2 regions of the Nonomuraea longicatena genome follow, and region 2 is predicted to be linked to the other one. Evidence: riboswitches for the same ligand, from Rfam matches in the RefSeq annotation. Region 2 holds a riboswitch; the other holds the start of a gene.

Region 1 (6,983 bases), on a different contig from region 2:
GGGCCGAGCGGTGCTGCATGACCCGGATCGCGCGGGCGAGCACGGCGCTGCCCGGCGGGTCGTCCCCGACTCCGGCGATCTGGGCCTCGTAGGCCAGAAGTCCGACCAGCCGTAGTCCGGGCCGCTTGCCGATGGCGGCGGCGAGGCTCGCTGCCTGGTCCGGGGTGCGCACGGCCGAGCGCAGCGCCCCGGCGCGAAAGCGCCCGCCGAGGGCGTGGTACCCGGCGTCGAGGTCGAGGCAGAGCCGGAGCTCCTCCCGCGCTCCCGCATCGGCCAGGGCCTCGTCGAGGTGGGTGAGGTGGGCGGCGGAGTCGACGGTGAGCGTGATCTCGCGCGCGGCGACGGGGTCGGCGGCCAGGCGCGCGAGGGCGGCCCGGTCCGCGCTCGGGTAGGCGACGAGGACGTCGGTGAAGCCGTGGGAGACCAGCCAGAGCGCTTCGGGCAGCGTGAACGCCATGAGGCCGCGGAAGCCGGGCAGCGAGAGGAGGAGTTCGAGCAGCGGGCGCGAGCGCACGGACTTGGTGGCGACGCGGATCGGCTTGCCGCCGGCCCGCCGCGCGAGGTCGGCCGCGTTCGCCCGCATGGCCGCCAGGTCGAGGATCGCGAAGGGGGGTTCAAGGGCGGACGTCGCGCGATCGTAGCGCTGGCGGTCATCCATATCAGCAGGGTAGTTGCATACCGGGCAAAATAACATGAGCATGGTTCGCGTTAATCGGGCGGGCCTGTAATGATCCGGCAAACCGGCGGCGGGGAGGCGGCCCGGCGGATACGGGAGCCGATACCCCTGGGAGCTGTGATGACCACGCTCCAGCAACTGCTGCCCGGCGCGGCCGCCTTCGCCCAGCCGGAGACCCCGCTTCGCAGATCCACCCGGGTGCTCAAACCCGCGCGAACCCCCGCAGGATCGGTCCTCGCCCTCACCCTCACCGCACTGCTCGGGCTGAGCGCCGCCGAGGTGGTCTGCGCGCTCGTGGGCCGCCCGCTCCGCTGGCTGCCCCTGGAGCGCGCCATCGCGCTGGCGGGGCGGACGACGTGGTGGGAGATCTCCTTCGTCGCGCTGGTCGTGGCCGTCGCCGGGACGGTGATGCTGGGGCTCGCGGTGCTGCCGGGCCGTACCAGGCTGGTGCCGGTCGAGACCGGCGACCCGCTGATCGTCATCGGGATCACCCGCTCGGGCCTGCGCCGTACGGTCCGCGCGGTCGCCCAGGCGGTGGACGGCGTCGGCCACGCCCGCGTGCGGCTGCGCAAGCGCACGATCGAGGTCACCGTCGTCACCGGCCCGGAGAGTTCGGGCGCCATGCTCAGGCAGGTCGGCACCGCCGTGGGCGACCGCTTGGCGGGCCTCGGCGCGCTGTGCGCGGGCGAGGTCGTCGTACGGCTGCGCCGGAGGGGGCTGTAGATGAAGCAGTACTCGGGAAACCGGATCGGCCTCGCGGTCGTCGGCCTCGTCCTGCTCGCCGTCGGCGTGTACGCCTACCTGCGCGGCCAGTCCAAGCTGCCGGGCCAGGCGCCGCGCGCCAAGCTGCTGCCGCAGGAGAGCGCGGACGCGGTCGCCGCCCACCCGTGGGCGCTGTGGCTCACGGCCCTGGCTCTGGTACTGCTGGCCCTGACCACGCTGCGCTGGCTGCTGCTCAGCCTCGGCTGGGGGCGCAGGGGCGCGCGCGACGGCACGGGCACGGCCATGCTGTGCGTGGGCCTGAAGGACGTCGAGGGCCTGTCCCGTGCGGTGGTGCGGGTGGTGGGCCGCGCCGACCGCCTCCGCGTCAACCTGACCTGCCCGGCGACGACCGACGTCGGCGCGGTGGTCGGCAAGCTGGACAAGGACATCGTCGGCCGGATCCGGCGCGAGGTCCGCGACGACGACCTGGGCACGGTCATCCGGTTGCACGTGCGCAAGAACTAAGCCCGCAGTCTCAAGTTCGCAGGGCCGCCAGCATCCGGGAGAGGGCGGCCTGGGTGGCGGCGAGGTCGTCGGGGCCGGAGGAGTCGGCCAGCCACAGCGCCGCCTCGTTCATGGCCCCGGACAGCAGGCGGGTCAACGGGGCGACGGGCTGCGGCGTGATCACGCCCGCCGCGATGAGGGCCGACAGCGACTCCTCCAGGTGTCGTCCGGAGCCCGCCTCGTCGAGTTCGCGCCAGCGCGACCAGCCGAGTACGGCCGGGCCGTCGATGAGCATGATCCGCTGGATCTCCGGCGCGGTGCTGGCCGCCAGGAACGTGCGGCAGCCGGTGGTCAGCTGCTCCCACGGGTCGGACTGCCGGTCGGCGGCCGTGGCGACCCGGTCGGCCACCTCCTGCTGGACCTCGGCGAGCACGGCCTCGAACAGCTCGGCCTTGCTGGCGAAGTGGTGGTAGAGCGCGCCCTTGGTCACCCCGGCGGCCGAGACGATCTCCGACAGGCCCACGGCGGCGTACCCCTCGGTGGCGAACAGCCGCCTGCTCTCGGCCATCAGGGCGCGCCTGGTCTGGGCCCGCTGTTCCGCTCGCGTGCTCGGCATGGACTCCTCCTTGACATACCGCTGGTATGCGAACTAGCTTACTCGCATACCAGCGGTATGTGAAAGGATTCACCGTGAAACTCCAGAGCCTCTACCCCGTGATCGGCACCTCCCGCATCCGGGAGTCGCGCGACTTCTACGTGAACCTGTTCGGCTTCGAGATCACCTTCGAGGCCGACTGGTACGTCAGCCTGCGACGTGGCGGCCACGAACTGGCCCTGCTCGACCACGCCCACCCCACCGTGCCCGCCGCCTACCGCAAGACCGCCCAGGGCGTCCTGCTCAACGTCGAGGTCGAGGACGTGGACGCCGAATGGGAGCGCCTGGTCGTCAAGGAGGGCCTGAAAGCCGAACTCGACCTCCGCACCGAGGACTTCGGGCAGCGACACTTCATCGTCGCCGACCCCAACGGCCTCCTCATCGACATCATCACCAACATTCCGCCCACCGAGGAGTACGCCTCCCAGTTCGTGGACAGCACATCCTGAACGCGACAACACCCCCATGGCGGCACTAGGCTGGCGGTGGCACCGATGAACCCACGCGGGAGAGCGTCCTGACACCCGGTCAGGAACCCTGAAGGAGCAAGCCCTCCCCGCGAACCTCTCAAGGCAAAGGACCGCGCGGGCGAGGTGGCCTCTGGAAAGCAGGTCCTTGCGACCTCGCCGAAGGTGAAAGTCCGGCAAAACCCGGGCGAAGCTCTCAGGCAACCATGACAGAGGGGGAGGATGCTGGCATCCGATCCTGCCCTGAGGTGCGCACATGTCCCGACCGACGCCGCTGCGAGACATCCATGAGAGTCTCGGCGCGACACTGACCGACTTCGCGGGCTGGCTCATGCCCCTGCGCTACGGCAGCGAGTCCATCGAGCACACCGCCGTACGCACCGCAGCCGGACTGTTCGATCTCTCCCACATGGGCGAGATCTTCGTGACCGGCCCGCAGGCCGGGCAGGCCCTCGACCACGCCCTCGTCGGCCACCTGTCCGCCCTCGCCGTCGGCCGCGCCCGCTACACCATGATCGTCAACGCCGAGGGCGGCGTCCTCGACGACCTCATCGTCTATCGCCTCGGCGACGAGGAGTTCATGGTCGTCGCCAACGCCTCCAACTACGAACTCGTCGCCCGTGAGCTGACCACCCGCTCCAGCGCCTTCGACGCGGCCGTCGAGGACCGCTCCGACCAGTACGCGCTCATCGCGGTGCAGGGACCGCGCGCGCAGGAGATCCTCGCCACGCTCACCGACGCCGACCTGCCCGGCCTCAAGTACTACGCCGGACTGCCCGGCACCGTCGCCGGAGCCCAGGCGCTCATCGCGCGCACCGGCTACACCGGTGAGGATGGATTCGAGCTGTTCGTCGCGAACGCCGACGCCGTCTCGCTCTGGCACGCGCTGACCAAGGCGGGGGAACCGTACGGGCTGGTGGCCGCCGGGCTGTCCTCCCGCGACACGCTCCGCCTGGAGGCGGGCATGCCGCTGTACGGCAACGAGCTGTCCACCGCCCTCACCCCGTTCGACGCGGGACTGGGACGAGTGGTGAAATTCGACAAGCCCGGAGACTTCGTCGGCCGGGCGGCGCTGGAGGCGGTCAAGGACACTCCGCCCCGGCGCCGCCTGGTCGGACTCGTCGCCCAGGGCCGCAGGGTGCCCCGCCACGGGTACCCCGTGACCAAGGACGGCGCCGTCGTCGGCGAGGTCACCAGCGGAGCGCCTTCCCAGACCCTCGGGAAGCCGATCGCGATGGCCTACGTGGACACTGGAGTCACCGAAGGACTGGCCGTGGACATCCGAGGCAGCCACGAAGGCGTGGACCTGGTCGAGCTGCCTTTCTACAGGAGGAAGTAAGTGAGCAACATCCCTGACGAGCTGAGCTACACCAAGGAGCACGAGTGGGTGGCCGGCCTCGACGACGGCCTGACGCTGACCGTCGGGATCACCGCCTTCGCCGCCGACGCCCTCGGTGACGTCGTCTTCGTCCAGCTTCCCGAGGTGGGTGTGAACGTCGAGGAAGGCGAGTCCATCGGCGAGGTCGAGTCGACCAAGTCGGTCAGCGAGATCTACGCCCCCGTCGGCGGCGAGGTCATCGAGGTGAACCGGGCCGTCGTCGACGACCCCTCACTCTGCAACAGCGACCCGTACGGCGACGGCTGGATGTTCCGCATCCGCCTGGAGGGCGACCCCGAGAACCTCCTGACGGCCGAGGAGTACGCCGCCCTCACCTCCGCCGAGTCCTGACCCACCATGCCGGGGCCCTGCCGGGCCCCGGCGCACCACCAGCGCGGAAGGGCGCATCCCATGGCGATCAGCGTCTTCGACCTCTTCAAGATCGGCATCGGTCCGTCGAGCTCGCACACCGGCGGCCCGATGGCCGCCGCCCACAAGTTCGCCCGAGGTCTCGACACCGACGGCCTCCTCGACGCCACCGCTCGCGTCGAGGCGATCCTGTACGGCTCGCTCGGCCTGACCGGCAAAGGCCACGGCAGCGACAAGGCCGTCCTGCTCGGCCTGTCCGGAGAGAAGCCGGAACTGGTCGACGTCGACACCGTCGACGACAGACTCGCCGAGATGCGCACCTCCGGCACCGTCCGCCTCTACGGCACCAAGGAGATCCCCTTCGTCGTCGGCGAGGACCTCGTCTTCGAACGCAAGATCTCCCTGCCCGGCCACCCCAACGGGATGCGCTTCACCGCCCGCGCCGAGGACGGCACCGTCCTGCGCGAGAAGATCTACTACTCGGTCGGCGGCGGCTTCGTGGTCGACGAGAACGCCACCGGCGCCGACCGCATCAAGCCCGACGACACCGTCCTGCCCTACCCCTTCACCACCGCCGAGGAACTGCTGAAGCACTGCTCCAACACCGGGCTGTCCATCTCCGGGCTCATGCTGGCCAACGAGAGGGCGTTCGGCCGTACCGAGCAGGAGATCCGCAGCGGCATCCTGCACCTGTGGCAGGTCATGGGCGAGTGCGTACGGCGCGGCATCGCCAAGGAGGGCGTGCTGCCCGGCGGCCTCAAGGTCAAACGGCGTGCCCACCAGCTCCACCGGCGCCTGTGCAGTGAGTCCCCCGAGAAGGACCCGCTGCAGACGATGGACTGGGTGTCGCTGTTCGCCCTCGCCGTAAACGAGGAGAACGCGGCCGGCGGCCGCATCGTCACCGCCCCCACCAACGGCGCGGCCGGGATCATCCCGGCGGTGCTGACCTACTACACCCGGTTCGTCCCGCAGGCCGATGACGACGGGGTCGTCCGCTTCCTGCTGACGGCGGCCGCGATCGGCGTCCTGTTCAAGGAGAACGCGTCGATCTCGGGGGCGGAGGTAGGGTGCCAGGGCGAGGTGGGCTCGGCGTGCTCGATGGCGGCCGCGGGCCTGACCGAGGTCCTGGGCGGCACCCCCGAGCAGGTGGAGAACGCGGCCGAGATCGGCATCGAACACAACCTGGGGCTGACCTGCGACCCGATCGGCGGGCTGGTCCAGATCCCGTGCATCGAACGCAACGCGGTCGCCTCGATCAAGGCCATCGCGGCGGGCCGCATCGCCCTGCGCGGCGACGGCCGCCACTTCGTCAGCCTGGACAAGGCCATCAAGACGATGCGCGACACCGGCCGGGACATGCTGGACAAATACAAGGAGACCTCACGCGGCGGCCTGGCCGTCAACGTCATCGAGTGCTGAAGGTCCTGAAGGCAAGGTCCTCACCAGCGGCGCTTCGCGCCTCGGGGTTCGGGCTGTCACGGTGGGGCTTCGCCCCACACCCCGGGCGAGCGCTCCCCGCGTGGCTGGGGTTCGTGATCTCGCTGAGACTGGGAATTCGGAACGGCAGGGTGCGGACGTGTTCCGTTTTCGGGAAGAACGGACACCGGGTCACGTCGATACGGCGGCGGCGTGACGCCGAAGTTCCCGGTACATCTCTAGCAGTTCCGTTGCCTCGGGTAGACCACGTGCTCCCACCTCGGCGATGATTTCGGCGGCACGCCAATGACTCGATGGCACCAGCATGCCGCTGGTCATAGCCTCGCCGGTCACGTGGCCTGCTTCTTCGAGTTGGCCGCTTGCCAACAGTGCCAGCGCGAGATCCAGTCGGGCGGAGGCCGCGCGACGAGGTCGGGGACCGCCGTCCGTGGGTGCCTCCAGGCGGGTCAGCACCTGCCTGGCGTACGATTCGGCGGCGGTGTCGCCGATCCACGCAAGTGTCGTGGCGGTGTAGGCGTCGCTTTTGGCCGGGTCGTAGCGGTAATGGTGCTCCGGGCGATCCGGCATGCGCATCGGGGAAACCAGGCCGTGAACCCGATTGAGCGCATCCCGGGTTTCGGCGCCCGCCCCGAGACGTGCCCATGCCCGGCCTTCTTGGGCGATCGCCTGCACATGGACCGAAGTTCCGCGAGGAGCCACGGCCTGTGCCTCCTGAGAAAGCGTCACGGCCCGCCGGTAATCGCCGTCGATGAGTACCTGCCATGCTTCTGTCTCCAGGCACCACGCGATGATTTC
Region 2 (6,983 bases):
ACCCCCTGCTCTGGTGCTCTCCCGGAGTGGTGGCGGTCCAGAGCTTGCGGCCCTCGTCGACGTCGATGACGGTGAGCTGGGTGCAGTGGGCGTTCTTTCCCGGCTTCTTCGTCGACAGGACGGCGATGAGGCCCTCGGTGGTGATGCCGGGGGAGGCTTCGCAGATGGTGCCGGTCAGGTCCACCGTCCACGCCTTCTTCCCGGTGGTGGCGTGGTAGGCGCGTACGTCGCCCTCGCCACCGGAGATGTACAGGGAGTCGGTGGCCCAGGAGCCGTCGGAGGCGATGGAATCGTCGCCGTTCTTCACAGGTTGCGGCACCCGGAACAGCTCGCGGGCCGCGACGTTCGCCCTGGCGGGCGGCTCCGCCTCACTCTTGGCGAAGGGAGGGGCGGAGGTGGGGGCCGTCGTCGAGGAGGAAGGGGAGGCGGAGGTCTTCTGTGCGGCCTGGCGGGTCTCCTGGTCGCCGCCGCGGAAGGACCCGTTGAGGTGGAGCACCGTGCCCAGACCGACCACCAGGACGACGGCGAAGGCCGCCGCGGCCAGGATGAGCGCCGTTCGCCGGCGTCCTGGTGGTCGCCCGGGATCGCCGGGCGGACCGGGGTAGCCCGGCGGTGAGCCTGGATGGTTGCCGGGTGGGCCGTGCATGCCGTGGGGCCGGTGATGCGGGTCCGGGGGCCGGTGGCCTTGCGGTGGCAGGGGCGGGTGGGACATGCGGGACCTCTTCGGGCAGATGTGTGAAAGGGATCCGCCCATTCTGCCGCCGCTCCGCCCCGGGTCCGCACCCGGCGTCAGGGTCAGGTGTCGCGGTTGAACCTCAAGGTCACCTCGGCGGCGAGGACCGGGTCGGCGTGGCCGAGGCCGTACGACCAGACCTGCTCGGCGTCGTCGGTGCGGCCCCGTAGCGGCAGCGTGCGGGCCAGCAACTCGATCGCCAGCGCGGACGTCTCGGGCTCGGCGCCGTCCTCGACGGCACCGGCGAACTCGGCGCAGGCGAGCTCCAGGTGCGCGATGCCGAGTTGCACCCGCAGGCGCGGCGTCGCCGACGCGGGCGCCTCGGCCAGCGCGGCCAGCAGCACGTCGGCGGCCTCCCCCGGCTCGCCGCGCTCCAGCAGGAGTTCGGCGAGTTGCTGGGCGGCGTGCGCCCCGAGCTCGGGCTCCCCCACGGCGATCGCCGAACGCAGTTCGCTCTCGGCGCGGTCGAGATCGCCGTCGTGGGCGGCCAGCCGGGCGAGGGCCAGATGGGCGAGGGGGGCGTAGGCGGCGTTGCCGACCCCGATGACGGCCTGCCAGGCGCCTCTGGCCTGGTCGAGACGGCCTTCGCGTTCGAACCCCTGCGCCAGGTGGCAGGCGGCCTGCGCGGCGTACTCGGGGTGCCCGCTCTCCAGCGCGACCCTGGCGGCGGCTCTGGCAGCGTCGGCGTCGCCGCGCTGCTCCAGGACCACGGCCAGCCCGACGGCGGCCTGGGCGCGGTCGGGGCCGTCGGGATCGCGGGCGAGGCCGGACAGGATGCCCGCCGCGCCGTCCAGGTCACCGTTCTCGGCCAGGCGCCGGGCCTGTTCCAGCAGGGGGGTGTCGACGTCAGGGGGTGTCAAGGAGGCTCCTTCGGCAGTGATCGCCATGAGCCTAACGACTCGTGACCCGGACGTCTCGCAACTCGCCCCCGTTCGTCGCCGTCCGGGCGCTTTCGCTGCCCCTCCGGTTGGCTCCTCTCTCTGTGGTCACTTCCGTTTCACGGCGCAGGTGGTCACTTCCGTTTCACGGCACAGCCCATCCACCGCCACCCGCCGCCGCCCCACCCGGCCCCCGATCACGCTCCTCCCCCGGCTCACCCACCGCCGCGACGACGCACGGACGAAGCAGAGCCCACGACCGCCGGCGACTCGACCACGAAAAGGCGGCGCTGCGGCCCGGATTCAGGGGACGTCGGCTCGCTACGGCGAGACGAAAGGCGCCGCACGACGAGGTGTCGTGCGGCGCGGTTCGGCGCCGAGGGTGCGGCGGCCGGCGCGGGCCCGTCGGACGGCTCACAGCGGAGTCGTCACGGCGGGCCCGGTGTCAGACCGAGCGGCGGCGCTGGAGGCCGCGAGCCGGGGACGGCGGGGCGCGTGCCGGTGGCTTCGCCGTAATAGACAGAGCCTCTACGCCGTGACTCAGACCAGCCTTCTACGAAGAAGCGGGAAGCCCTAGTCCTCGTACGCCGACAACGGCGGGCAGGAGCACACCAGGTTGCGGTCCCCGTATGCCTGGTCGATGCGGCGGACCGGCACCCAGTACTTGCCGTCGCGCAGCGAGGCCAGCGGGTAGGCCGCCTCGGTCCGCGAGTACGGGTGCGTCCACTCGTCGGCGGCCACCGACTCGGCGGTGTGCGGCGCGTTGCGCAGCGGGTTGTCCGTCGCGTCGTAGGCGCCGGAGGCCACCTTGGCGATCTCGCCCCGGATGGCGACCATCGCCTCGGCGAAGCGGTCCAGTTCGCCCAGGTCCTCGCTCTCCGTCGGCTCGATCATCAGCGTGCCCGCCACCGGGAAGGACATGGTGGGCGCGTGGAAGCCGTAGTCGATGAGGCGCTTGGCGACGTCGTCGACGGTGACGCCGGTCTCCTTGGTGATCTGGCGCAGGTCGATGATGCACTCGTGGGCAACCAGCCCGCCGCGCCCGGTGTACAGGACCGGGTAGTGGGGGGCCAGGCGGCGGGCGAGGTAGTTGGCCGACAGGATCGCCTGCTCGGTGGCCGAGCGCAGGCCCTCGCCGCCCATCATGCGGATGTAGGCCCAGGAGATCGGCAGGATCCCGGCCGACCCGTACGGCGCCGCCGACACCGGCCCGACCGGCGAGCCGTCGCGCAGCGCGTGGCCGGGCAGGTAGGGGGTCAGGTGGCCGCGGACCGCGACGGGTCCGACGCCGGGCCCGCCGCCGCCGTGCGGGATGCAGAAGGTCTTGTGCAGGTTGAGGTGGGACACGTCGGCCCCGAACTCGCCCGGCTTGGCGAGGCCGACGAGCGCGTTGAGGTTGGCGCCGTCGACGTACACCTGGCCGCCCGCGTCGTGGACCTTGGCGCAGATCTCGGTGATGGCCTCCTCGTACACCCCGTGGGTCGAGGGGTAGGTGACCATGATCGCGGCCAGGGTGTCGCGGTGCTTGGCCAGCTTCGCGTCGAGGTCGGCGAGGTCGACGTTGCCGTCGTCGTCGCAGGCGACCACGACGACCCGCATCCCGGCCATGACGGCGCTGGCGGCGTTGGTGCCGTGCGCGGAGGACGGGATGAGGCAGACGTCGCGGCCGAGGTCGCCGTTGGCCCGGTGGTAGGCGCGGATGGCCAGCAGCCCGGCGAACTCGCCCTGGGATCCGGCGTTCGGCTGGATGGAGACGGCGTCGTAGCCGGTCACCTCGGCCAGCCAGGACTCAAGCGTGCCGATCAGCTCCAGGTAGCCCTCGGCCTGCTCGGCGGGCGCGTACGGGTGCACGGCGGCGAACTCGGGCCAGGTGATGGGCTCCATCTCGGTGGTCGCGTTGAGCTTCATGGTGCAGGAGCCCAGCGGGATCATGGAGCGGTCGAGCGCGATGTCCTTGTCCTGGAGCTTGCGCAGGTAGCGCAGCAGCGCGGTCTCCGAACGGTGGCTGTGGAAGACGGGGTGGGTGAGGTAGTCGTCGTCGCGGGCGAGCCCGGCGGGCAGGGCGCGCTCGTCGGCCAGATCCGACAGCTCGACAGGGATACCGAAGGCGGCGGCGACCCGCTCCAGGTGGGCGAGTTCGGTCTTCTCGTCGCAGGCGACGGAGACGTGGTCGGCGTCGGCCTGCCACACGTTGACCCCGCGCTTGGCGGCCTCGGCGACGACCTGGGCGGCGCGGCCGGGCACGCGGGCGGTCACCGTGTCGAAGAACACCTCGTGGACGACCTCGACCCGGCCCGCGCGCAGTACCTCGGCGAGGGTGACGGCGTGGGCGTGGGCGCGGCGGGCGATGCGGCGCAGCCCGTCGGGGCCGTGGTAGACGGCGTACATTCCGGCGATGACGGCCAGCAGCACCTGCGCGGTGCAGATGTTGCTGGTGGCCTTCTCGCGGCGGATGTGCTGCTCGCGGGTCTGGAGGGCCAGGCGGTAGGCGGGAGCGCCGTCGGCGTCGACGGAGACGCCGACGAGGCGGCCGGGCATCTGCCGCTGCAACCCTTCGCGCACGGACATGTACGCGGCGTGCGGGCCACCGAATCCGAACGGCACGCCGAAGCGCTGGGAGGAGCCGATCGCGATGTCGGCGCCCAGAGAACCGGGCGAGGCGAGCAGGGTGAGGGCAAGCAGGTCGGCGGCGGCCACGACGATCGCCCCGGAGGCGTGGGCACGCTCGGCGACGGCACGGAAGTCGCGCACCCGCCCGGAGGCGCCGGGGTACTGCACCAGGACGCCGAAGCACTCGGGCAGATCGCCGTCGAGGTCGCTGAAGACCAGTTCGATGCCGAGGGGCTCGGCGCGGGTGGCGAGGACGGCCTTGGTCTGGGGCAGAGCGTCGGCGTCGACGACGAACACGGCGCTCTTCGACCGGCCCGCCCGGCGGGCCAGCGTCATCGCCTCGGCGGCGGCCGTGCCCTCGTCGAGGAGGGAGGCCCCGGCCACGTCGAGGCCGGTGAGGTCGGAGACGACGGTCTGGAAGTTGAGCAGCGCCTCCAGGCGGCCCTGGGAGATCTCGGGCTGGTACGGCGTGTACGCGGTGTACCAGCCGGGGTTCTCCAGCAGGTTGCGCCGGATGACGGCGGGCGTGATCGTGTCGTGGTAGCCCAGGCCGATCATCGAGGTCATGACCTGGTTGCGGTCGGCCAGCGCGCGCAGTTCGGCGATCGTCTCGCTCTCGGTGGCGGCGGCCGGCAGCTTCAGAGGGTCCTTCACCCGGATGGCCTCGGGGACGGCGACCGCGACCAGGTCGGCGACGGACTCGAAGCCCACCGCCTCCAGCATGCGCTGCTGCTCGTCGGCGGAAGGGCCGATATGCCGGGTGGCGAACGGCGGGGCTGTCAGGTCGGTCATGAGGGTGCCCTCCCGGAGGCTGTGGAGACCAGGCTTGCGCGGTGGCCGGATCTCCCCCTCTGTCATGGAACCTGAGAGCTTCACCCCTCACGAACGGGGGCTTGCACCGTCGGTGAGGCGCGTCTGGCGGACGCGCCCGCTTTCCAGAGTTGCCTCGCCCCAGCGGTACCGGTTGCCTGAGAGATTCCGGGGAGGGTTGCTCCTTCGGCGCCCCGACCGGGTCGGGGACTCTCCCGCAGGGGGTCATCAGCCTTCAGGGCATAGGTTACTACTTACCCGATACGTCGGGCACGCCTGCGTTGTGCGAGTTCGTCACCTGGGTGGTCGGCCGGGTCGTCGTCACCGGCCGCCGCTCGTTCCCCCGGCAGCTCCGCGAGCGACCCCTCGACCTCGCGCCAGACGCGGCCGAGTGCGATGCCGAACACGCCCTGACCGCCCTGGAGCAGGTCGATGACCTCGTCGGCCGAGGTGCACTCGTAGACGCTGACGCCGTCGCTCATGAGCGTGATCTGCGCAAGGTCGCCGACACCCCGGTCGCGCAGATGCTGGACGGCCGTGCGTATCTGCTGCAGCGAGACGCCGGTGTCGAGCAGCCGCTTGACCACTTTGAGCACCAGGATGTCGCGGAAGCTGTACAGACGCTGCGACCCGGAGCCCTGCGCGGCTCTTATCGTTGGCTCGACGAGCCCGGTGCGGGCCCAGTAGTCGAGCTGCCTGTAGGTGATGCCGGCCGCCGCGCAGGCCGTCGGGCCCCGGTAGCCGATGTCAGCCGGCAGCGCGGACGGCGCGTCGTCGAAGAGCAGACCCTGCTCTCCGGCACGCTGCCGCGCACTCTCGCGCCGCACCGGATCTTCCTGGCCGGCCGTCTTTCCCTCGCCGCTGCTGACCGCCACGCGGACCTCCGGCTTTCTCTCATCCCATGGCCTGATCTGGGGGTTCGTAAAAGGGCGACCACGGGTTTCACTTGCACCGTAGGACCGTGACCAGGCACAGTCAACGATCCGGCTCGGCGCGTCGTGAAGCGTAAATGCACTGAAATACCTACCCCGCCCTGCCGAAGTCCTCGGGCGAGATCGTGTCAAGGAACTCCCTGAACTTCTCCACCTCGTCCTCCTGGTCGTCCGGGATGATCACCCCGGCCTCCTGGACGACCTCCTCGCTGGCGTAGATGCGCGCTCCGGTGCGCAGAGCCAGGGCGATGGAGTCGGACGGCCTGGCGCTCACCTCGACCCCGTTGGAGAAGACCAGATCGGCGTAGAAGATGCCGTCGCGCAAAGCGGTGATGTTGATCTCGCGCAGGCCGACGCCCAGCGCGCTGAGCACGTCCCTGAACAGGTCGTGGGTCAGCGGCCGCGGGGGCGGCTCCTCCGCCTGGGCCAGCGCGATGGCCGTGGCCTCGGTCATGCCGATCCAGATGGGCAGGAACCGCTCACCGTGCGCCTCCTTGAGGAGGACGATCGGCTGATTTGTGGGCATTTCTACGCGAACGCCCACTACCTCCATCTGCAACACGAGCTGCTCCGTATCCGACACCTGACGGCACTTATGCAATTCAACGTAACACCCACCGGTGCCCGAAGGGTCCGCCGGTGACCTACTCGTGAACTCACCGGCCCAGAACATCCTTGATGCCGACCCTGAACAACGCGGCGTGCAGGTCCAGCAGCAGCCTCGACAGTTCCCTCGCGGCCTCGTCCGCGTGGCCGATGGCGCCGGGAGCGCGGCGCTTCAGGATGGGTGCGACCGACTGCTCCACCAGCCCGCTCTCCCGCTCCGCCGCGGCCTTGACCGCGCGCAGGTGGCGGGCGTGCAGCCCGAAACGGGACAGGGCCGCCACCGACCGGGCGATCACGAGCGCGTCCTCGTCGTAGCGCCTGGCCGTGGCCGCGAGCAGCCCGTAGTCCTCGAGTTCGGCGAGAGCCTCCTCCGACAGGCCCGCGGCCTCCAGGAGTTCGGTGCGAGACAGCCGC

What was found. Region 2 has a riboswitch for glycine ahead of gcvP (aminomethyl-transferring glycine dehydrogenase). Riboswitches for the same ligand answer to the same signal wherever they lie in the genome.
Region 1: it holds a riboswitch for glycine, as region 2 does, so the genes downstream of both, gcvT (glycine cleavage system aminomethyltransferase GcvT) here and gcvP (aminomethyl-transferring glycine dehydrogenase) in region 2, are expected to answer to the same signal.

Annotation. Positions count from the first base shown of each region.
Region 1 is NZ_BAAAHQ010000063.1:23,544-30,526, forward strand. Features, by position in the region: gene ABD120_RS38430 (alanine racemase) at 1-658, opposite strand, end outside; gene ABD120_RS38435 (DUF6286 domain-containing protein) at 797-1,399, shown strand; gene ABD120_RS38440 (hypothetical protein) at 1,400-1,903, shown strand; gene ABD120_RS38445 (TetR/AcrR family transcriptional regulator) at 1,914-2,498, opposite strand; gene ABD120_RS38450 (VOC family protein) at 2,573-2,986, shown strand; glycine riboswitch at 3,033-3,130, shown strand; glycine riboswitch at 3,131-3,227, shown strand; gene gcvT (glycine cleavage system aminomethyltransferase GcvT) at 3,261-4,343, shown strand; gene gcvH (glycine cleavage system protein GcvH) at 4,344-4,733, shown strand; gene ABD120_RS38465 (L-serine ammonia-lyase) at 4,794-6,170, shown strand; gene ABD120_RS38470 (helix-turn-helix domain-containing protein) at 6,360-6,983, opposite strand, start outside.
Region 2 is NZ_BAAAHQ010000025.1:41,438-48,420, reverse strand. Features, by position in the region: gene ABD120_RS24475 (outer membrane protein assembly factor BamB family protein) at 1-712, opposite strand, end outside; gene ABD120_RS24470 (tetratricopeptide repeat protein) at 796-1,593, opposite strand; gene gcvP (aminomethyl-transferring glycine dehydrogenase) at 2,185-5,013, opposite strand; glycine riboswitch at 5,167-5,259, opposite strand; gene ABD120_RS24460 (MerR family transcriptional regulator) at 5,286-5,906, opposite strand; gene ABD120_RS24455 (bifunctional nuclease family protein) at 6,055-6,525, opposite strand; gene ftsR (transcriptional regulator FtsR) at 6,620-6,983, opposite strand, start outside.